DNA from 2 places in the Nocardia sp. NPDC049149 genome. Region 2 is predicted to be linked to the other one. Evidence: riboswitches for the same ligand, from Rfam matches in the RefSeq annotation. Region 2 holds a riboswitch; the other holds the start of a gene.

Region 1 (11,838 bases), on a different contig from region 2:
CACCGCAGACAACTGGATACACACCCCGGTGCTGGTGCTCAACGCCTCCTACGAGGCGCTCGACGAGATCAGCGCCGACCGGGCCGTCGTGTTGCTGATGGCCGGAACCGCGGAGTCGATCGCCGACCGGGCGCCGCACTTCCTCGTTCGCTCCCAGCGCGTCGAAGTGCTACTCCCGGAAACCATTCGGCTACGGCACTACGTGTACATCGAGCACACCGGCCGGGTCAACGACGAGAGCCGGGCGACCCTGGCCGGCGTGCTGCGCCGCGACAAGCACCGGTGCGGCTACTGCGCCGCCTGGGCCCGCACCGTCGACCACATCCGCCCGCGCAGCCGGGGCGGCCCGAACACCTGGGCCAACCTCGTCGCCTGCTGCGGTCCGTGCAATACCGCCAAGGCCGACCGCACCCCGGAAGAGGCGGGCATGCGGCTGCTCTGGCAGCCGAAGGCGCCCAACCACCGGGCCAAGCAACAGCGCAGGGTCTGGCAGCAACTCGCCGCCGCGACCTGAACCGATCCGAGAAAGGAGAGATCGCGATGAGCGTTCGTACCGACACCACCGCCGTGGTGGACCTGACCCTGGCCGAGCTGCTCCCACTCTCGGATTCCCGCGAGTGGCATCGGGCGGCCTGCCGGGGTGACCCGCATCACGAGGCCTGGTTCCCGTACCCGTCGCAGGACTTCGAGTACGCGCGCGAAGTCTGCGCGGGCTGCCCCATCCGGGTGGCCTGCGGTGAATTCGCGGCCAGCACCGGCCAGTCCGGGGTGTGGGGTGGCCACGAGTTCGACCGAGGGCAGCTGATCCGCCCGTAGCGACCGCCGCCGTGTCCGCAGGGGCACGGCGGCGTTTCGTGTCGGCGTGCCGCGCACGGCACGCGCCACTCGCCGAGCCCGCAAACCGCAGGTGAACATACACTGTGCTGCGTGGGCACTCATCGCAGCGGAGCCAGGTCCCGAGGAGTCAGCAAAGGTCCGGTTCTCGCCGTGTTAGCCGTTGTGTTGCTGGTCGCGGGCGTCGTCACCTGGTTTCAACTCCGCGACCGCGCGGCCAATGAGGACAGCGCAGCGGCCGCCGAGTGCGTCTCCGGCCCGGCGACGCTCTACGTCACGGCCGATCCGGACATCGCCACCCAGATACGGGCCGCCGCCGACCGGTACAACGCCACCAACCCGCGCGTCCGCGATCACTGCGCCAAGGTCGCGGTGACCGCGCGACCCTCCTCGGCCATCGTCGCGGCCTTCACCAGCGGCAAACCATGGGATCAGGCCCTCGGCCCGCAGCCGGTGCTGTGGATCCCCGACTCGACCCGCTCGATCGAAGCCATGCGGGTGCCCGGCGTGATCGAGGGCAACCCGGCGCCGATCGCGGTGAGCCCGATCGTGCTCGCCGTGCCGGAACCGTTGCGTGGCGCCCTCGACGAGGCCAAGGTCTCCTGGTCGGATCTGCCACGCCTGCAACAGGGTTCGCTCAAAGATATCGGCCTGCCCGGCTGGGGCGGGCTGAAGATGGCGTTACCGGCGGGCGATGCCACGCTCGCCGCGGCCGCCGCCGTCGGCTCCGCGATCTCGGGCACCGAACCGCTGAGCGAGCAGGCCGCCCAATCCGGCCAGGTCGTCTCGGCGATCTCCGGGCTCGCCGCCGACGCACCCGAGGAACCGGATACCGCCGCCGCCTTCGCGACCCTCGCAGGCCCGCCGGAAGCCGCCGCCGTGCACGCCGTCGCCGCCACCGAGCAACAGGTGAAAACCCAACCGGCGCTGGCCATTTACCGACCGGCGGGAGTGGGCCCGGTGGCCGATCACCCGGCCGCGCTGATGTCGGGACCGTGGGTGGACAAGACGCAGAACCTCATCGGTGGACTCTTCGCCGACTTCTTACGCGCGCCCGAACAAGCGCAGGCGTTCACCGCGGCCGGGTTCAGCGCCGCGCCGATCGCCGCAGCGCCACCGCAGAAGGCCGCACTCGACAAGGTGCGCGACATCATGGCCAATCCGGTGCTCGGCGTGCACTCCACTGTCCTGCTGGATGTTTCGGCCTCCATGGCCACCAAGGACGGCACGCTGACCCGGCTCGCGAACGTGATCGGCGCCGTCAACTCGACGATGGCCGTGATGCCACCCGACTTCGGCCTCGGCATCTGGACCTACGGCAAGAACCTCGACGGCACCAAGCCGTACAAGGTGCAGGCGGCCACCGCGCCGCTCACCACCGACCAGCGCACCAAGATCAGCAACGCGCTCGACGACGTCCAGCCGAGCGACCTGCGCGCCGATCAGGCCTATCCCACCTTGCTGGCCGCGTTCAAGAACGCGATCGCCGGATACACCGCGAGCCGCACCAACTCGGTGCTGCTCATCACCGACGGTCCCGACGACGACTCGACCGTCACCGGCGCCAAGCTCGCCGCCGACATCGCCGCGGCCATCGACAAAACCCACCCCGTCCGCATCGACATCATCGTGATCGGCGGCACCGGAACCCAGACGCTGCAAGCCATCTCGGAGCAGACCGGCGGCACCTACACTCGCCTGCCCACCTCGAACGACCTCAAGTTCGGGACCGCCGTCGTCCAGGCACTCACCGCACCCTGATCCCCGCAAGCACCACCCCTGATCACACGCAAGTGCCCTCCCACCGATCTCGGCGGGAGGGCACTTCACGGTGCGGCGCTTGATATTTCAGCGCTAGATCCGTCGGGACTGAGACACTCGGCGTGAATCTCTTCAGCGCCGAGCGTTTTCCGCACTCAGCCGGTACCGCTCAGTCGGCGTACGCCTCGAGCGGCGGGCACGAGCAGACCAGGTTCCGGTCGCCATAGGCACCGTCGATGCGCCGCACCGGCGGCCACACCTTCGGCCGCGCATGCCCGAGACCCCGTGGGTAGACCGCGGTTTCCCGGCTGTACGGGTGCGCCCACTCGCCGACCAGGCTGGCCGCCGTGTGCGGCGCCCCGCGCAACGGGTTGTCGGTGACCGGCCAGACGCCGGCGGCGACCTGATCGATCTCCTTGCGGATCGCGATCATCGCCTCGATGAAATCGTCCAGTTCCGCGAGGTTTTCGCTCTCGGTCGGCTCGACCATCAGCGTGCCGGCCACCGGGAAGCTCATGGTCGGCGCGTGGAAACCGTAGTCGGCGAGCCGCTTCGCCACATCGTCGACGGTGACGCCGGTCTGCTTGGTGATCTCCCGCAGATCGAGGATGCACTCGTGCGCGACCATGCCGTGCTCGCCGGTGTAGAGCACCGGGAAGTACTCGTCGAGCCTGCGCGCGATGTAGTTGGCCGAGGCGATGGCGGTCAGCGTCGCGCCGCGCAGGCCGTCCGCACCCATCATCCGGATGTAGGCCCAGGTGATCGGCAGGATCGACGCGGAACCGTACTTGGCCGCCGACACCGCGTGCGAGTCGATCTCCAGCGGATCGCCGGGCAGGTACGGCGCCAGGTGCGAGCGCACCGCGACCGGGCCGACACCCGGTCCGCCGCCGCCGTGCGGGATGCAGAAGGTCTTGTGCAGGTTCAGGTGGCTGACGTCGCCGCCGAACCGGCCCGGACGGGCAAGCCCGACAAGGGCATTCAGGTTCGCGCCGTCGACGTACACCTGACCGCCCGCGTCGTGCACCAGCGCGCACAGCTCGGCGACCTCGTGCTCGTACACGCCGTGCGTGGACGGGTAGGTGATCATGATGCAGGCCAGCCGGTCGGCGTGGTCGGCGATCTTGGCGCGCAGGTCGTCCAGGTCGACGTCGCCGTTGTCGCGGCACTTGACCACCTCGACGCGCAGCCCGGCCATCGCCGCGGAAGCCGCGTTGGTGCCGTGCGCGCTGGACGGGATCAGGCAGGTATCCCGGTGCGTGTCACCGCGATCCAGGTGGTAGCGCCGGATCGCCAGCAGGCCCGCGTACTCGCCCTGGCTGCCCGCGTTCGGCTGCAGGCTCACCGAGTCGTACCCGGTGATGTCCGAAAGCCACTGCTCCAGATCCGTGATCACCTGCAGGATGCCCGGCGCGTCCGCCTCCGGTGCGTACGGGTGCACCCGGGCGAAGCCCGGCCAGGTGATGGCTTCCATCTCCGCGGTCGCGTTGAGCTTCATCGTGCAGGAGCCGAGCGGAATCATGCTGCGGTCCAACGCGATGTCCTTGTCGGACAGCGACCGCAGGTAGCGCAGCATGGCGGTCTCGGTGTGGTACTTGGTGAACGCCGAGTGCTCGAGGAACGCGGAGGTGCGGGTCTCGATCGCGGCGACCGGCGCAGGCTCGGGCTGCTCGGAAGACAATGTGGTGCCGAAGGATTCGAGCACCGCGGCGACGTGCGCGGCGGTGGTCGCCTCGTCGCACGCGATGCCGACATGATCGGCGTCGACCAGGCGCAGGTTGATGCCGCTCGACTTCGCCTTGGCGACAACGGCTTCCGCGCCGCCGGGCACGTGCGCGAGCACCGTGTCGAAGAAGCTGTCATGTACGACCGCACCGTCGAGCCCCGCCGCGATCGCGGCGGCATGCCCGTGCACCCTGCGCGCGATCGCCCGCAGCCCGTCCGCGCCGTGGTAGCTCGCGTACATCGCCGCGACGATGGCGAGCAGCACCTGGGCGGTACAGATGTTGGAGGTGGCCTTCTCCCGCCGGATGTGCTGCTCACGGGTCTGCAGCGCGAGCCGGTAGGCGACATCGCCGTCCGCGTCCACCGAGACGCCGACCAGGCGGCCTGGCAGCTGCCTGGCATACGCCGTGCGCACTGCCAGATACCCCGCGTGCGGGCCACCGAATCCCAGTGGCACACCGAAACGCTGGCTGGTGCCGAAGCACACGTCGGCGCCCTGATCGCCCGGCGAGGCGATCAGCGTCATCGCCAGCAGGTCCGCGCCCACCGCGACCAACGCCCCGCGCTCGTGCGCCGCGGAGATCAGCGACGTCCAGTCCACTACCCGGCCGGAGGCGCCGGGCGCCTGCACCAGCACACCGAAGAATTCACCCTCCGGCAATTCCCCCGCGGACAGATCGGCTGTGACGAGCTCGATCCCGAGCGGCTGCGCGCGGGTGGTGAGCACCGTCTTGGTCTGCGGGAACAGATCGGTGTCGAGCACAAGCCGGTTCGACTTGGACCGGCTCGCCCGCTGCAGCAAGGTCATCGCCTCGGCTGCGGCGGTGGCCTCGTCCAGCATCGACGCGTTCGCCACGTCCATCCCGGTCAGCTCCGACACCATGGTCTGGAAGTTGAGCAGCGCCTCGAGCCTGCCCTGGCTGATCTCCGGCTGGTACGGCGTGTACGCGGTGTACCAGGCCGGGTTCTCCAGCAGGTTGCGCACCAGCACCGGCGGCGTCAACGTGTCGTAGTAGCCGAGCCCGATCATCGAGGTGGCCACCGTGTTCGAGTGCGCGAGCGCGGCAAGCTCGGCGAGCACCTCGTGTTCGGTTGCCGCGGGCGGCAATCCGGCGAGGCCGGTCCCGTCCAGGATGCTGGCGGGCAGGGCCTTCGTGGCGAGCTCGTCGAGCGAGCCGACGCCGACGACGTCCAAGATCCGGGCGAGTTCGTCCCGATCTGGTCCGATATGACGATCGGCAAATGAACGAGTCACGGCAAGCTCCCATGGGTCGGGCGGGTCGACGCGGGTGTCGACAGGTACCAGCCCTCCCCCTCTGTCGTGGGCGCCTGAGAGATTCGGGTGTCGATCGACATCCCTTTCCCCATGGGCGGGCAGCTCGAAGCCACCGCTTTCCAGAGGCGCCCAAGCCCGCACGGTCCCTTGTGCCTGAGAGATTGACGGGGAGGTGCTGCTCCTTCGGCGCCCGGACTCTGGTCGAACCCGGGACTCTCCCGCACGGCGTTGGCGCGCCACCAGTTTATGCCGACGCCACGCCCGAACGCGGCACTGGTCCCCTCCCGGCTGTGTCGCGCTGGTCACGTGGGGTCCATCGCGAACTCGTCCATGAAGAGATGCATCGTTTGATGCGCATATCTACCTAACATCATGTGTATTCGTAGATCGACCAGCACGACACCGGGGACTCGACCGGCACGACAACAGACGCAGGCTCGACCCGACGCGCCCGCCAGAGGTGCCCCCTCCCCCTGCGCATCAAAAACCAAGTGCCACAAAGCACAACACCCCGCTACCCTGTGTGACGGGGAGGCGGGATGCTGTGTTCGTTGGTCTGACTATTAACCGGTCTTGCGGTTCATCCGTGCCTTGCGCCGGTAGGACAGCTCGTCCTCCGGCCGCTCGGTCACCGCGGACGCGCGTTCCGCCGGGAAGTTGGCGATGGCGCCGGTGAGTTCACGCATGGCACCGCTGACGGCGATGCCGAAGACGCCCTGCCCGCCCTGCAGTAAATCAACTACCTCCTCGGCCGAGGTGCACTCGTACACCGAGGTGCCGTCGGAGAACAGCGTGATGCCCGCGAGATCCTGCACGCCACGGCTACGCAGATGATCGACGGCGATCCGGATGTTCTGCAGCGAGATGCCCGCATCCAAGAGCCGCTTCACGATCTTGAGGACGAGAATGTCTTTGAAGGAATACAGCCGCTGGCTCCCCGAGCCTGCCGCGCTGCGGATGGAAGGCACCACCAATCCGGTGCGTGCCCAGTAGTCGAGCTGCCGGTAGGTGATCCCGGCCACCTGGCATGCGCTTGGTACTCGGTAGCCGACTAGATCGTCGGGAACCGAGTCGTCCGGGAACAGGCCTGGCTGTACCACATCCTGCGATTGCTCTGCCACTGACCACTCCCTTGCTTCGCCGACGGCTAGCCCTCATCGATGACCCGGCTCCGTTTCGACCTACTGCGATGCCACTAACCCTGCAACCTGGCCAAAACGGACGTGGCCCAACTATCGAGATTACTCCCCCTGATTGTCAGGGGAGCACCATCGTCGGGCCAAACGCGACGCGCGGGTAAAGTCTCGACCTCTAGTTCAGCTGTCGGTGGCTTTGAAATCGTCGGGCGAGACCGATTCCAGGAACTCCTTGAACTTTTCGACCTCGTCCTCGCGCTCGTCCGGCATGACCAGCCCGGCTTCCTCGAGCACCGGCTCCTCGGCGTAGATCGGGCAACCCACCCGCAAGGCGATCGCTACCGAATCCGACGGCCGCGCCGAGATGTGCAGATCGTTCTCGAAGACCAGATCCGCGTAGAAGGTGCCTTCCTGCAGGTCGACGATGCGCACTTCCTTCAGGGTGTGCCCGAGCTCGGTGATCAGGATCTTGATCAAATCGTGGGTCAGCGGCCGGATCGGCGTGACCCCCTCTTGTTCCAGCACGATCGCGGTGGCCTCGGCCTGCCCGATCCAGATCGGTAGATACCTGTCCCCCGACACCTCGCGAAGCAGCAGCACGGGCTGGTTCTGCGGCTGCTCGACACGAATACCGATCACACGCATTTCACTCATGACTCCGCCTCGCTGGCGCTCAGCTCCGTCATGTGCGAAGCACGCTGTGACATGATTCGCTCACTTCGTTCGCTCATGCCTGCGCCTCACTCGACCTCGGCATGCGCGATGCACGCTGTGACATGGTTCGCTCGCTACGCTCACTCATCGCACTGCCTCCCATACTCGCCGGCCGCCCGGCATGACTGCTGCAGAGCTCGCCGTACCACGAGTCTAGGCGAACGCGGGCGGGTGCAGCGATCGGTGTGCACAGCCGAAATCGGCGTGTTGGACGACCGAAACATGGCGGAGATTGCAGACCGGTTATTCGGCGGGATGCTCAGCCGCCCAGCGACGTCCGCACCGACGACTTCACCAGACACGCGTGCAGTGTCAGCGACAGCGCCGCCAGCTCGCGCACCGTTTCCTCGGCCCTGGCGCGCGCCCCCGCGTCTCTGCTCTTCGCGATCGGGGCGGCGATCTGCGCGACCAGCGCGGCCTCCCGGTCCGCGGCCAGCTTGAACGCACGCAGATGCCGTGCCTCCAAACCGAATTCGGCCATCGCCTTGGCGGTCTTGGCCAGCGTCACCGCGTCGCCGTCGAAAAAGCCTGCGGCGCCGGGGGTGATGAGATTGGCCCGGATCAGATCGTTGAGGAAGGCGTCGTCGATCTCGGCCTTGGCGAGCAAATCCGCGCGGGTGAGCCGGATTTCGTGATCGAAACGCAGATCGTCGGGGGAAATTTCGCTGGGCACCACGCCGAGCCTCCTCGGCGCGGCGGCGCCGTTTCTGTTCCCGCCGGGCGCGGCTTGGTGCTCGGAGTCGACTGCCGACTCCGAGCCACCGGGACGGCCGGCGTGCGCTCGGGCGCGGGCTTCCCGCACTCCGAGCGTCGCCGCACCGCTGTCGATCGCTTCTAGTTGTTCCTTGATCACCTTGAGCGGCAAGTACTGATCGCGTTGCGCGGTCAGGACGAACCGGAGCCGTTCACAGTCGGCGACGGAGAATCTGCGATAGCCCGAGGGCGTGCGCTCCGGCCGGATCAGGCCCTCCGCTTCCAGGAAGCGGATCTTCGAGATGGTGATATCCGGAAAGTCTGGACGCAACAGGTCGAGCACGGAGCCGATCGACATGCCTCCGCGTGCCCACTGCGCCGCGCCGGTCACAGCGCCGAATCCGTCATGCCACTGACCCCGAGCCCTTCACTGTGTGCGAAGACCCAGCGTCGCGTGCTCATAGACTTCCCGCACCCGCAGACGAATCGCTCACCTGTGCCCGCGGCCCGGTGAGGAACACCAGGCGGAACTTGCCGATCTGTACCTCGTCGCCGTTCTGGAGTTCCGAGGAGTCCACCGGCTCCCGATTCACATAGGTGCCGTTCAGGCTGCCGACATCGACCACCTGGAACGAATCGTCGTCCTGACGGAACTCGGCGTGCCGACGGCTGACGGTGACGTCGTCGAGAAAGATGTCACTGTCGGGATGGCGGCCGGCCGACGTGGTCGGCTGATCCAGCAGGAACCGCGAGCCCGCGTTCGGGCCACGCTTCACGACCAGGAGGGCCGCACCAACGGGCAGACCCTCGACCCCTTGGACCGGCTGTTCACCGGTCGGCTCTCCGGAGCGCGACGCGTCGACCTCGTTCAGGAAATCCGCGCGGAAGACCGACGTCGTCTCGGCCGCGCTCTCCCCGTAACCCGGGTCATTGTTCTCGCTCACCGTTTCTCTCCTCCTCGAACCTGATTATCCATGCAAGCAGGTGATACCTGTGGCACCACGACCTGCCGTCGAGTCCCTAGACTTCCGGCAAGAACTGCCGGTGCATCTGTTGGCATTGACCGTACCCTGCCAGGGCGTGCCCGTGCAGGTAGAACCGGGAAGGCTGATTCAGCCCCCGATAACTCCTTGATAACCTGCCGAATCCAGCAGTTCACCGAGTGTCGCGTCGAGGCCTGCGGCGTCAGCGACCTCCAACTCGAACAGCCAGCCGTCACCGTACGGGTCGGTGTTCAGCGTCTCCGGCTGCTGCACCAATTCCTCGTTCACCGCAACAACTTTCGCCGCGAGCGGCGCGTAGATGTCGGACACGCTCTTGGTCGATTCGACCTCGGCGATGCTCTCCTCGACGGCAACATCCTTGTCGATTTCGGGCAGCTGCACGAACACAACGTCACCCAGTTGAGACTGGGCGTAATCGGTGATGCCGACCCGAACCCGGGTGGGGGCAATCCGCTTCACCCACTCGTGCTCTTCGGTGTAGCGCAGATCCTCGGGGGTCTGGGTCACAGGCCGTCCGTCCTTTCCGTTGTGATCGTGTGGGCGCAACTCTATGCGAGGTTCGGACGATCGTTCGACCCGACGCTGCCGACTACGCGGACTGGTGTGGCACAGCCGGTATCGACCGCGCGACCGCGATGGCTTTACCGGTGTAGAGCACGCCGGTCCATACATACACCGTCGTACCCCAGACCAGTAGTGCCCCGCCGAAGGCCCGTCCGAAACCATCGAGCGGCCAGTCCATTTCTCCGGCGAGCAACCAGGGCAATGCGGACATCAACGCGAAGGTGGCCGCCTTGCCCAGATAGATGACATCGGGCGGCGGCAGGTCGCGGCGCTTGTAGATGACGAGCGTCAGCGTCAGCACCAGTTCGCGGCCGAGCAGGATCGCCACCACCCACCACGGGATGATGCCGCGAATCAAGAAGGCCGCCACCGTGGTCACCAGATACAGCCGGTCCACGAACGGATCGAGCAGGGCGCCGAGGCGCGAGGACTGATCGAGCAGCCTGGCCAGCTTGCCGTCGAGGAAGTCGGTGACGCCGCTGAGGATCAGCAGGGTGAACGCCCAGCCGTCGGCGTGCCGCACCAGCAGCAACCACACCAACAGCGGAACGCCGAGCAGGCGAACGACACTCAGGACATTCGGGACGGTGAGGATGCGGTCGGCGAAAACGCCGCCGAGCACGCCGCCGGTCTCGGCGCGCTCCTCCGGTTCCGTCGTGCCCGATTCGGTTGTCACGCCCCGTGCTTACCGCACCGACCCCGGTCGACGCCATCCAGACGCGGCCTTTTTTCTATATTCGCGCTCGATATCAGCGTGCGACGATGGCCTGAGCCACACCATCGACCTGACAGAATGAGTATGAAATCATCTCACTGTCGGTGCCGTCAGCCCTGGTGGCCGGTGATGAGAGGAAGTCATGCCCACATTCGACTACGACGTGGTGGTGATCGGTTCCGGATTCGGCGGTAGCGTGAGCGCGCTTCGGCTGACCGAGAAGGGATATCGGGTCGGGGTGCTCGAGGCGGGCAGACGCTGGGACGCCGACACCATTCCGAACACGAATTGGAATGTGCGCAAATCGATCTGGGCGCCGCGGCTCGGCCTGACCGGCCCGCAACGGATCAGCATCCTCGGCAAGTGCGCGGTGTTCTCCGGCGCAGGCGTCGGCGGCGGGTCGCTCATCTACGGCAACACGCTGTACGAACCACTGCCCGACTTCTACACCGACAAGCAGTGGGCGCACATCACCGACTGGCGGGCCGAGCTCGCGCCGTACTACGACCAGGCACAGCGGATGCTCGGCGTGGCGCCGAACCCGAGGATGACCCCGGCCGACGACGTGATCAAGGAGATCGCCGACGATCTCGGCGTCGCACACACCTTCCATCCGACCAATGTCGGCGTCTTCTTCAACGAGAGCGACCCGGGCACCGAGGTCGACGACCCGTACTTCGGCGGCGTCGGCCCGCGCAGGCGCGGCTGCGTGCACTGCGCGCGCTGCTTCACCGGCTGCCCGAACAACGCCAAGAACACGACCACCACGAACTACCTCTACCTGGCCGAACAGGCAGGCGCCGCGGTGCATCCGCTGACAACGGCCACCGCGGTGCGCCCGCTGCCCGACGGCGGCTACGCCGTCGACACCGAGCGCTCGGACCGCTGGATCCGCAAGCAGCGCCGGACCTTCACCGCCGAGCAGGTGGTGTTCGCCGGCGCCGCACTCGGCACCCAGAAGCTGCTGCACAAGATGCGCGACGAGAAGGTGCTGCCGCAGCTCTCGCCCCGACTCGGCGAGCTGACCCGCAGCAACTCCGAGGCAATCCTCAATGTGGTGAGCCGCTCGCGTAAGGACTTCGCCGAGGGCATCGCGATCACCTCCTCGATCCACCCGGCCGACGACACCCACATCGAGGTCTGCCACTACGGCAAGGGGCAGAACGCGTTGTTCCCGCTGTCCGCGCCGATCATCGACGGCGGCGCGTTCCGCTTCCTTCGCTTCCTGCTGGCGATGGTGTTGCACCCCATGGTCTTCCTGCGCAGCCTCAACGCCAGGCACGCCTCGGAGAAGTCGGTGATCCTGCTCGTCATGCAGTCGCTGGACAATTCGCTGACCTCCTTCCGGCGGCGCGGGCTGCTGAAGACGAAACAGGGCAGCGGCGAACCGAATCCGACCTGGATTCCGCTGGCACA
Region 2 (11,838 bases):
GCCTCCCCGGACATCCGCGCGCAACTGCTCGCCACCGCCGACCTCCACCCCGGTCCTGGCCCGCGGGACACACCGGTGCGCGGTGTGTTGCTCACCGATGCCGAGCTGGATCACACGCTGGGACTGACCATTCTGCGTGGGGCAAGCGATCTCACGCTGTATGCCGCGGCGCCCGTGCTCGACGCCCTCACCACGGGCCTGCCACTACACGGCTTGCTCGACCGCTACGAACCGTGGTCATGGCAGCTCAGCACCCGTCCAGGCGGATTCGACCTGACCGGCGGACTCCGTGCCAGCGCGCACCCGATCAGCGCGAAGGCACCGAAGTACGTCACCGCCGCATCGCCCGACGCACATTGGGTGACCGCCCTGCGCATCGAGGACCAAAACACCGGCGGCACACTGATATACGCCCCGTGCCTGGCGGACTGGCCGCCCGGCTTCGATGAACTGCTCGCCACGGCCACCCATGCGCTTGTCGACGGCACCTTCTTCAGCGCACGCGAGCTCGGCGCGGCCGTTGTCTCGGCGAATCCGGATGCGGGCCAATCCCGCATGGGCCATCTGCCGGTCGACGGACCCACCGGCACCATGGTCGCCCTTGCCCGCCACCCATCGCTACGCCGAATCTATACGCACCTCAACAACACCAACCCGCTGCTGGATCCGGCTTCCACCCCGAGCGCGCTGATTGCCCGAGCGGGCATCGAGGTCCTGCCCGACGGCGCCGAATTCACCGTTTAATAGGCGTTGTGCATCACCCGATCGTCCGCGCATTGTTCGCCGCGACGAACGGACCCGCGCTGATCGGCGAGTTATAGCAACTTTGAGGGGTTGACAAAGCGCTTGCGACGGGCCACCTTTAGCCGATGGTAACGTTACCAGAGGGCGAGCGAGACGCTCCGGCACCGGGCGAGCGGCGTCGGTGGCCGACGATGGCGGACGTGGCTCGTCGCTCCGGCGCCTCGCTGATGACCGTGTCGCGGGTGGTGAACGGTGAGCCAGGCGTCCGGGAGGAAACCGCGCAACGGGTGCGGTCGGCCATCGATGAACTGGGTTTTCGCCGCAACGACGGCGCGCGAATTCTCCGCCAGGGCAACGCCACCGCGAGCATCGGCCTGGTGATGGAGGATCTGACCGGCCCTCTCTACAGCACCATCATGGCCGCCGTCGAGCAGGTGGCACGGGACCGAAACTACTTGCTGCTGGCCGGATCCGCGCAGGGTGATTCCGCGCGCGCGGCGAAACTCACCAGCGCGTTCCTCGACCGCCGGGTCGACGGGCTGATCGTCGCCGCCAGTCTCGCGGGCGAGGTGCAGCTCGAATCCGAGCTGGCGCCGGAAACCAAGTGCGTCTTCGTCGACCGACCGAGTTCGAATGCGACGTTCGACTCGGTCGTCGCCGACAACGAAGGCGGCGTGCGTCATGCCGTTGACCATCTCGTCGCATTGGGCCACCGTCGGATCGGCTACCTCGGCGACGACGAGCATTTCTGGACGGCAGGCCGTCGTCGCGACGGTTTTCTCGCCGCGATTCGAGCACACGGCCTGGACGCGACGGGCCTCGTCGGGATGGGTTTACACGAGCCGAGCAGTCAGGCCGAGATCTGGCAACGGTGGACCAGTGGGCCCGAGCCGGTCACCGCGGTGGTCACCGGAAACATCCGCGCCACCCTCGCGCTCCTCCGTCATCTGCGTTCTGCTCCCGAATTGTCGGTCGCCTACGTCGGATTCGACGATTTCGACCTCGCCGATCTGCTGAGCCCGGCCGTCACCACGGTCACCCAGGACGCCGAGCAGATGGGCGCGCGCGCCGCCGAGATGCTCTTCGACCGGATCGGCGGGCGGACCGACAGTCCGCGACACGTCGTGGTTCCGACTCGTCTGATCGTCAGGGAGTCCGGGCTCAGCAAGCGATGAGTCGCCAGACTCGGCGCGAAATCCCTACCGGCATCGTCGAACACAGATCAAAGGAGATCCCGTGACCCACTCAACGGCGCGCTTGCGCCGCAACGCAACACTTCTGGTGCTGGCAGGCGCCCTACTGGTCACCGGATGCCGCGGTGGCGAATCCACCGCAGGCTCGGCCGGTGCCGGATCGGCCATCCCGGACACCGCCGCGATCGTGAACGCCGTGCAGAGCGATCCGGCGCTGGCCGGCGAGGTGCCTGCGGCGATCAAGGGCAAGGGCACGCTGTCGGTCGGCTCGAATGTGCAATCGCCGCCGAACAACTTCTATGGCGCGGACGGCAAGAAGGCCGTCGGGTTCGAGGTCGATCTCATCACGGCCGCCGCGAAGAAGCTCGGCCTCGGAATCGCCTACAGCGACATGTCTTTCGACTCGCTCATCACCAGCCTGCAGACCGGACGCATCGACGCGACCATCGCGGGCATGAACGATACGAAGGAACGCCAGCAGAAGATCGACTTCGTCGACTACTTCACCTCGGGCATCACCATGATGGTGGGCAAGGGCAACCCCGAGAAGATCCACACCGTAAACGACTTGTGTGGCAAGGCCATTGCGGTGGTGACCGGAACCAGCCAACAGGAATTCGCCAAGGCACAGAGTGCGCAGTGCACGGCAGCGGGCAAACCGGCCCTCGCCATCACCGACACGAGCAGCGATTCACAGAACCAGCAACAGTTGCGTTCCGGCCGGATCGCGGTGATCCTCAACGATCTGCCTTCCGCGGTGTACATCTCCCGAACCGCCGGTGACGGAAAGTTTTTCGAGACGGTCGATCAACCGCCGCTCAACGGCGGTCCGTACGGGATCGGCCTGTCCAAGGAAAACAAGGCGCTGACACAAGCATTGCAGAAGGCGCTGCAGTCCCTCGTCGACGACGGGACCTATACCAAGATCCTCGATGCCTGGCAGATCACCTCGGGCGCGCTGCAGCAGGTCACCGTCAATGCCGGCTGAGGTCCATCCGGTTCAGGACGAAATGTCCACTGTCGCACTGTTACCCAAGGTCCCCCTGCGACACTGGGGCCGATGGATATCCGGCGTGCTGATCCTGGTGCTGCTCGGCGCACTCGGATACGCGATGTCGCAAGGTCAGATCGACTACGCGTCCATACCCGAGCTGCTCACCGAGCCGATCATCCTCGAGGGTCTGGTCAACACCATCGTCCTGGCCGTCGCCGCGCAGGCGGGAGCCATCGTGCTCGGCGTGCTCATCGCGCTGATGCGCGCCTCCCGCAATCCGGTCGCGCGCTGGTTTGCCAGCGGCTACATCTGGCTGTTCCGCGGGTTGCCTGTCTTGCTGCAGATCCTGCTCTGGTTCAATCTCGCGTTCATCTTTCCGCGCATCACGCTCATGATCCCGTTCGTCGACGTCACCGTGCTCGACCAGTCGGCCAATGTGCTGATGACGGTGTTCGTCGCCGCGCTGCTCGGGCTCGGGTTGAACGAGAGCGCCTACATGGCCGAGATCGTGCGTGCGGGGCTGACCAGTGTCGACAAGGGGCAGGTCGAAGCCGCGCAGTCGATAGGCATGCCGCCGAACATGGTGCTGCGCAGGGTGATTCTGCCGCAGGCGATGCGCGTGATCATCCCGCCGACCGGCAACGACTTCATCAACATGCTCAAGGGCACCTCGATGGCATCGGTGATCGGCTACGTGGAGTTGATCAAGGCCTCGCAGAACCTGACCTCGCACAGCTTGAATCCGATGGAGACGCTGTTCACGGTCGCGATCTGGTACATGGTCGTGGTCAGCGTGGCCAGCGTCGGGCAGTACTTCCTCGAACGCAAATACTCGGCTTCGGATCGAACGAGCGGAACACCGTGGCGGCGGATCGGGCGATCTCTCGGCACCCCTCCGATGGTCAGGAGTAATCCATGAGCACAAGCGATCCCGATGTTTTGGTCAGAGCCGTGTCGGTGCACAAGCGGTTCGGCGCCACCGACGTGCTCAAGGGTATCGATCTCACCGTCCGTCGCGGTCAGGTTGTTGTGCTGCTCGGTCCTTCGGGCGCAGGCAAGAGCACGTTTCTGCGCTGCATCAACCATCTGGAATCGGTGGATTCCGGGGAGATCTGGGTCGACGACGAGCCGATCGGGTTCCGGTTGCGCGGCGGCAAGCTGCACCAGCTCCGCGAACGTGAGATCGCCAAGCAACGCGCCCAGATCGCGATGGTGTTCCAGCGATTCAACCTGTTCCCCAATCGCACGGCGCTGGAGAACGTGATCGAGGGGCCTGTCAAGGTGAAGGGCACGTCGCAGGCGCAGGCGCGGCAGCAAGGGAAGGAACTGCTCGACCGCGTGGGACTCGCCGACAAGGTCGACGAATACCCCGGCCGCTTGTCCGGCGGACAACAACAGCGGGTGGCGATTGCCAGAGCATTGGCCATGCAGCCCAAGCTGATTCTCTTCGACGAGCCGACGAGCGCGCTCGATCCGGAACTCGTCGGCGAGGTGCTCAGCGTGATGACCGAGCTCGCCCGTGCGGGCATGACCATGATCGTGGTGACCCACGAGATGTCCTTCGCCAAGGAGGTGGCGGACGAGGTGGTGTTCATCGACCAAGGGGTCGTCGTCGAGCAGGGCCCGCCGGAGCAGGTCATCGGCAGTCCGACGCACAGCCGTACCCGTCAATTCTTGGCGAGGGTGCACGCATGACCCCATCGGACCCGCAAGCCGCGTATCTGGCCCAATTCTCCGAGACGACAGGCTATCTCGACTTCGCGCGATACGGTCCGCCGTCACAGGCGGTGGTTGCCGCGAGCGCCGCGGCGATGCAGTCGGGCGCGACGGCAGGTCCGGGAACGGTCGACGATCTGATGGACGCGACCGACCGGGCAACCCGTGCGGCGGCGCGACTGTCCGGCTTCGCGACCTCGTCGGTGACGCTGATCCCGAACACCTCGACCGGGTTGTTCCAGGCCGCCTTCGCCATCCCACCTGGACCTGCGGTCGGAGAGGTCCTGGTGAGCGGCGGCGACTTCCCTGCCAACCACTACCCGTTGGCGCGCGCCGCTCAGTCCGGCCGGATCCGGCTGCGCGTGCTCGCACCGCCCGGCGGCCGGATGACGCCGGACGTGATCGCCGCGGAACTGCGCCCCGACACCACGGCGGTGTCGGTCAGCGCCGTCGACTTCGCCACCGGCTATCGAGCCGACCTCGCCGGTATCCGAGATGTCCTCGGCGAGCGGCTGCTGATCGTCGACGGTATCCAGGGATTCGGGGTGACGACCCAACCGTGGGAGGTGTGCGACATTCTCGTGGTCGGTGGACAGAAATGGCTGCGCGCCGGATGGGGGACCGGGTTTCTCGCGCTGTCGGATCGAGCGCTGGAACAAGTCGATCCGCTGCTTTCGGGATGGACCGGCGCGGTCGATCCCACCCACTATGACGGTCTGATCCACCCGCAGGCGGGTGGTGCCGCGCGATTTTCGCTCACCAATCTCAGTCCGGTCGATCATGCCGCGTTCGCCGCCGCGCTCGAGCTGGTCGAGTCCGTCGGCCCGGCCTGGATCGAGCAGCGGATCGGCGAACGCCTCGACGCGCTGCACGAAGCGCTACTCCCCCTCGGCCCGACGATCCGCTCCTCGCTCGACCCCGCGCACCGTGCCGGGATCCTGTCCTTCGCGCTGCCCGATCACCAGCCTGCGCAGTTGGGCAAGCGTCTGGCTGCCGGGGGTGTCACCGCGACCGTGCATGCCAGCGCGGTACGCCTGTCCGTTCATGCGACAACCACCGACGCTGCCATCGACGCGGTCACCGCTACGATAAGGGGCACGTGGTGACCGTAATTTACTGCGGCGCAACGCCGTTCAGTTGCCCATACTGAGCGGCGGTCAGCAGTTCGCCTGCGGCGGAGGGCAGCACGGCGAACAGCCAGCCTTGGTCGTAGGGATCGGACGTGATCAGCGTCGGGTCGTCGACCACCGCCTGGTTCACCAGTGTTACCCGCCCGCTGACCGGCGGGAAGAGCTCGGAAACGGCCTTGGTGGATTCCACCTCGCCACAGGCCGATCCGACGGTGATGGTGGAACCGACCGCAGGCAGATCGACGAAAACGAGGTCGCCGAGGGAATCGACGGCGATCGCGGTGATGCCGACCCGCACCGGCGCGTCGGGAAGGTCGGCGCCGGGGGCGAGCACCACCCATTCGTGGTCGCGGGTGTAGCTACGGTCGACGGGAATCGCGGGCATGGCAGCTTCAGCAAGCACGAGGTGTCTCCAGTTTCGCGCGCGTCCGGATCGCCCGGACGTCGAACAAGGGCACCTCCCCGCTCTGTCCTGAAACCTGAGAGTTTGGGCGTGCCACTGCGAGCGCGCTGTTCACCTTCGGTAAGCACCGGCTCGACGCCGGTCCTGTTCTCCAGAGTTGCCTCGGCGCTGCGGTACTGGTGCCTGAGAGATTCCCGGGGAGGATGTTGCTCCTACGGCGCCTCCCGAACGGAGGTTCTCCCGCTGCGCGTCAACGGCGTCTTCAGTTGTGTCGGCTGACAGTACACCGCAGCCGCACGTTTGTCGCCCGCGACCGACATCGGACGGCGCACGCGCCGTCCGGCAGTAGGTGGGTGACAGTCGGTCATCAGTAGGCGTCTATGACGTGGGCGATTCGGGTGGCGTAGCGGTCGAACCAGCGTGAGCGGCCCAGGTCTTTGGCGCGTTCGTGGCGGGTGTGGTTGCGCCACACGTCGATTGCTTCCAGTGAGCTCCAGTAGGAGACGGCGATCGAGAATCCGGGGCGGTAGCAGGTCTCGATGCCGTAGAACCCGTCGATCTCGGACGCGGCACGCATCACCGTTTGCGCCAGTTCCGGGTAGCCCGCGACGTCAGGGCGCAGATCGGCTGGTGCGACGACGGCGTAGTACGGGGGTTCAGGCAATGCGGCGATACCCGACATTGGCACTCCTTCGGTCACGCCGATCGCTGTTCGTCGGCTACGGGATGACCGTACGACGGTTCGCTATAAGCCAGAACCCGGTATCTTCCGTTGAGGGTATAAGTATTGTCTATGATCGCGGGATGGAGCATCTGCAGCGACTCAGGGTGCTGCGCGCGGTGGCCAAGCACGGTTCGTTCACGGCAGCGGGCGCCGCGCTCACCATGTCGCAACCCGCTGTCTCCCAACAAGTCACGGCGCTCGAACGCGACATGGGCGCACGCCTGGTCGAACGCACCACGCTCGGCGCGCGGCTGACTCCGGAAGGTGAGATCGTCCTGCGGCACGGGCTGCGCATGCTGTCCTCCTCCGACGACGCGCGCCGCGAGCTCGATCAGATCCGCTCCGGCGACCTGGCAACCGTGCGCATAGCCGCCTACCCCACCGCCTGCGCTCACCTGCTGCCCCGCGCCGCCGCGTTGTGGCATCGCCGTTATCCCGCACTGCCTTTCGAGTTCACCGAATGCGATGCCGACCAAGCACTGGACCTGACCAGACACGGCGCAACCGACCTCGCGCTCACCTACGACTACGCCGCGCACCCCATCGACCTAAGCCACCTCACCGCACAACCGCTCCCCGACGACCCACTCCTGCTCGCACTCCCCGCAAGCCATCCCCTTGCCGCGACACCCGTCGTCGACGTCGCCGCACTCGCCGAACAGGCCTGGATCAGCGGCACTTCGTTCGCCTGCGCGGAATCACTGCGCGCGATCTGCGGTGTCGCCGGGTTCACTCCGATCGTCGCCCTGGACTCCAACCGCTACCCCACCACCCTCGCCATGGTGGCCGCCGGACACGGCATCGCCCTCATACCTGCTGCCGCACTGAGCAATCCACCCGCCGACGTCGCGATCCGCCCGCTCCGGCCGGTGCCACCACCCCGCCGAATCTGGATGGTCACCCAAGGGCAACCCCATGCCACGGTGATCCACCTGATGGATTGTCTGGTAGCCACCGCAGCACTGAACCAGCCGCCCAATCCAGGCCGGTAGTCCCTGCCCGGTCCTTGAACAGTGTGTTGTCAGGATCGGCGGGACAGATGCGCCTCGTGCTGTGCGGTGACTTGACGCCACAGCCGATCTCGTTCTGTGGGAGTGAAGAGCGTTGGAGAGATGCCGAAGACCTCGTCGAGTGCACCGAACCATTCCTCGGCAGTGGTGAAAACCCTTGTGCTGGAGCGAGTGCCGTCCAGTCTGGTCAGCGTGCGAGCCCGCAGGGTGTCGCATCCGCCTGCGTGGCGGCGCTGCACGACGCACACCCGGACGAAGCCGGATGCCGGATCGGTGGAGAGATATTCGTGCCGGGCCGCGAAGTCGGCCATGGTTGCCGGGGCCGGATCGAAATCCATGCCGAGGAAGCTGCCGTGCGGGTCGTGGTCGAAATGCCAACCGCCGGGCGCGATCGCGGACGGCCGCAAGCCGAAGGTGAACGGCCCCTGCGGATAACGTCCGGTGCGTAGCGGAAGCGGCGAGAACAGTGCGTCACCGAGGCCGACATCGACCAACCAGGTCGTGCCGGGATCGTCGGGCAGTCCGGACACCGTCAGCGCCAGATGGTTTCGGCTGATCTCCGCAGGCGACCCCGCATTCTGTACACCGGCGCGATGCAGCGTGACCCGGTAGCCGAGTGCGCGCAGCAAGCCCGCGAAGGCGCCATTGAGGTGGTAGCAGTAGCCACCGCGTCGCTGCCCGATGATGCGATCGGCGGAATCGAGCGGATCGAGCGTGGTCCGCCGCCCCAGCTGAATCTCCAAGGCCTCGTACGGCACCCGCTCCACGAACGCTTCGTGCAACCTGGTCAATGCCGCCACACTCGGCTCCTCCGCACCTGGCACGGCCAACCGTCGCAGAAACCCGGGCACATCAATCGCACGCACGTCAGGGACATTAGCCATCACACCCGCGCCGATGCGCGATCTTTTTCCCAGCGGCGGCACGGAACCCCGCGGACAGAGCCACTTCTGCGCGGACAGAGCCACTTCGGACGGCCCACACCCTGCGGCACGAGAGAGAGCTCCGGGCGTTCAAGTGGGAAGTGACTGCACCAGACCGACATTGTCCCGCGCCGCCAACGGCGATACGCTGCGGCTATGGACGAACGCCTGTTCCGCCGTGGACGCTTACGACGGTTTGCGCTTTCCGCCGTGGCAATCGGCGCATTGATCTTGGTGTCGGCGGCGTGCCGCATCGGCGAAACCGGTTCCGCCGCACCGCCGCCCGAGGCAACGAGCATCGAGGTGAACCAGACCGGCGGCTTCGCAGGGGCCGAGGTGCGCTACACAGTCGACAGCACGACCGACAACCAGCGCCGCAGCGAACTGTTGAACACGGTCAGCAGCCCGCAGTTCCAGGCCTTGCAGGACAGCTACACCGAACCGAACTGCCGTGACGCCTACTCCTACGACGTGACCGCGACCTACCGCGACGGCACCAGCAAGCACATCGTCGCGGACGAATGCGGCCAACTCCCCCAACTGCTGACCGATGTCATCGCAGGCGCCAAAGAGATCGGCCACCGGCACAACGGCTCGTGACCCTTGGGTATCGCGGCTAGCCGAGGGCTTCCTCCCCACCGCGCCTACGAACAACGAGTCGCCCGCTACGTCCACTGACCATGCTCGGCCTCGGAGCACAGCCTTCGGCCGCTCACTTCATGCCCTATCGGACGTTCAGCGGATAGACACTGCACGTCCACGCTGCGAAACTCGTGAGGCCTGAAGGAAGAGGTCAGCGTCGATGCCGGCAGAGATATGGGTAGCCCTGATGGCAGGCGCATTCACGGTACTCGGCGTGTGGGCGCACGAGCAGGTCGACAAAACACGACGCGCAGACAAGCGTGACAGGTTGGAGAAAGACCTGACCCTGCTCGAAAAGTACACTGCGACAAGCACACCTGGATCAGACCTTGCGGAAGATCACCGTGCCGCCGAGAAACACACGAAGCGCCGCGAATCGATCGAAAAGCGGCTGACTGCCCTCATCGATGAAGATGAGAGCGACGGCATGTCATGGTTCATGAAGATCGGTACCGCTATTGCCGTGGCCGCGGTGGCCGGGTTCTTCGTTGCTCCCGTCGTGCTGAGCCTCTTGCATTGGCGCTCCGTGGCCGATGTCCAACATCCCGGCTATTCTTCGCCGCAAAAATGGTCCGTCGCAGTCAAGCACACCCTCGACAACCTTGGTGACGACCCGCCGTGCGGCGTCAAGCCCGAGCCCGAACGTTCGCCACGTGGCGCACTCCTCGAGAAGATCGGCAATGCTTCAGGGCCACTGCTGATGGGAGAATGCGACCCACTGTTCAGCTTCGCTCTCAACAAGATCTCGGCAATCGAGTCGTGCCGACCGGAGTCACCCGACGAAACGCCGACAACGCGGAACGGACGGTTACTCCGACTCGACTTCACGGTCAGAGTCGGCAGCGAAGCCCTCCTACCGGACGAAGTGTTGCTGGCCAGCAAGGATTTCTACGCGGTCGACGAAGCGGGGAGAATCGTCCAGGATGTCCAATTCGATATCGCCAGGTGCATCCAGGACGGCGCGTCCACTGGGCTTTCCGATCCGATCAGGAGGCAGAACTACAACGTTGCCATCGTCGTCGATGTCCCAATAGGTAAGGGATACATCGGCTACCGATGGAAAAGCCGAGGGTGGGACGGATCGTGGGAGACCCCGTACTGATGACGACACCGCGGGCGGTGCCGCCCCGGTTTATCGGCCTGCCCAGGCTTCGATGGTGGTGGTTTTGCTGGACCTGTCGATGAAAATTCGAAGGGCTTCGCCGCTGCGGTATGCGACGGGGTCTACGTGGTGCCGGTCGCCGTTGCAGTTGTGGGTCTTGCTGTGGACCTGCCCGGTGTTGAGGTTCTTGATCGATACCTTCGCGTCGCCGCCGCCGGTGCATTTGAATACCGCGCGGCCCTGGTTCGAACCGCCGGGCAAACTGAAGTTCTGCGACTGCCATTTGTTGCCGTGGGCGACCAGGTAGTCCCTGTCGATGGTCGACTGCCATTGCTTGGACCAGCTCGTCTCGATCTCGACGTCAGGCTCGGCAGTGGCCGTTCCCGCGAACCCCGCGGACAACAGCGCGGCGGCCGCAGTGAGCGTAATGATCCTGTCCAGCTTCATGATTGATCCATCCTTCGTTGCCGTGATATCGAGGGCAGGGTGGAGTCATCGGCCAGTCTGTTCCCTCCCCGACCGAGCGTGCGGCGCTGCAACATGAAACATGTTGCACCCCACCGCTTCCTGCGCGCCCATCGTAGCTTCGAGCGAAAGCCGCTGGGAATACGTTCAACTGGGCAAAATTGGTAGGGGTTGCACGCGCCAGCTCACCACAAAGACGTGCGGCGAGATTGCTTACAGCGTCAGCTTTCCGGCGAGTCTGTGGCTTGCGTCGAGGGAGGTAGCCGGCCCGCGGCCGCTCATCGGGCGCGGCGTTGGCGAAGGGTTCCTCGGTCATCATGGCCTAGTGTCGGCGGACACGGTTCGATCCGCTCGTACAGACCGTTAGGTCTGATCGAGAGCCGACATGGCTCGTTACCCGCTCCACATAATTTTTCGATCATCCGCCGCCATCACGCTGCGAACCGATAGACCGGCACCAATTACCGAGCGACGCCGACCGACACCATCTCCGCCGATACCGCTGGACGCGCGTGGACCTGCTCGACGGCCCGGCGGCGCAGCTGTTCACGGTCTTGTTTTCCGTTGCGGGTCAACGGCATTCGCCGGGTCCGGACGAAACGGCTCGGAACTGCCGCCGTGGGCAACTGGGCACAGAGACCGGCACGCAGCCGACGGAACAAACCCTCGGGCTCGCAGTCGGGGTTCGCGGGCTGGATCCAGGCGACCACGGTGGTGTCGTCGTCGACGTCAACCGCGACGACCACCGCGGCCGCGACTTCGGGATCGGCGAGCAGTCGGCACTCGATGTCC

What was found. A riboswitch is a leader RNA that binds a small molecule or an ion and turns the genes downstream of it on or off. The one in region 2 is predicted to bind glycine.
Region 1: it holds a riboswitch for glycine, as region 2 does, so the genes downstream of both, gcvP (aminomethyl-transferring glycine dehydrogenase) here and ACGFNJ_RS43515 (glycine cleavage system protein H) in region 2, are expected to answer to the same signal.

The regions. Positions count from the first base shown of each region.
Region 1 covers NZ_JBICTD010000017.1:36,195-48,032, forward strand. Annotated here, with positions in the region: gene ACGFNJ_RS41700 (HNH endonuclease) at 1-514, shown strand, start outside; gene ACGFNJ_RS41705 (WhiB family transcriptional regulator) at 541-816, shown strand; gene ACGFNJ_RS41710 (VWA domain-containing protein) at 988-2,595, shown strand; gene gcvP (aminomethyl-transferring glycine dehydrogenase) at 2,765-5,575, opposite strand; glycine riboswitch at 5,727-5,827, opposite strand; gene ACGFNJ_RS41720 (MerR family transcriptional regulator) at 6,160-6,717, opposite strand; gene ACGFNJ_RS41725 (bifunctional nuclease family protein) at 6,913-7,386, opposite strand; gene ACGFNJ_RS41730 (MerR family transcriptional regulator) at 7,706-8,497, opposite strand; gene garA (glycogen accumulation regulator GarA) at 8,598-9,083, opposite strand; gene gcvH (glycine cleavage system protein GcvH) at 9,252-9,650, opposite strand; gene ACGFNJ_RS41745 (CDP-alcohol phosphatidyltransferase family protein) at 9,733-10,329, opposite strand; gene ACGFNJ_RS41750 (GMC oxidoreductase) at 10,565-11,838, shown strand, end outside.
Region 2 covers NZ_JBICTD010000021.1:35,969-47,806, forward strand. Annotated here, with positions in the region: gene pqqB (pyrroloquinoline quinone biosynthesis protein PqqB) at 1-744, shown strand, start outside; gene ACGFNJ_RS43490 (LacI family DNA-binding transcriptional regulator) at 945-1,919, shown strand; gene ACGFNJ_RS43495 (ABC transporter substrate-binding protein) at 1,981-2,925, shown strand; gene ACGFNJ_RS43500 (amino acid ABC transporter permease) at 2,948-3,850, shown strand; gene ACGFNJ_RS43505 (amino acid ABC transporter ATP-binding protein) at 3,847-4,626, shown strand; gene ACGFNJ_RS43510 (aminotransferase class V-fold PLP-dependent enzyme) at 4,623-5,753, shown strand; gene ACGFNJ_RS43515 (glycine cleavage system protein H) at 5,761-6,162, opposite strand; glycine riboswitch at 6,342-6,433, opposite strand; gene ACGFNJ_RS43520 (antibiotic biosynthesis monooxygenase family protein) at 6,548-6,862, opposite strand; gene ACGFNJ_RS43525 (LysR family transcriptional regulator) at 6,985-7,896, shown strand; gene ACGFNJ_RS43530 (arylamine N-acetyltransferase) at 7,926-8,780, opposite strand; gene ACGFNJ_RS43535 (protealysin inhibitor emfourin) at 8,994-9,437, shown strand; gene ACGFNJ_RS43540 (hypothetical protein) at 9,667-10,581, shown strand; gene ACGFNJ_RS43545 (hypothetical protein) at 10,612-11,028, opposite strand; gene ACGFNJ_RS43550 (amino acid adenylation domain-containing protein) at 11,508-11,838, opposite strand, start outside.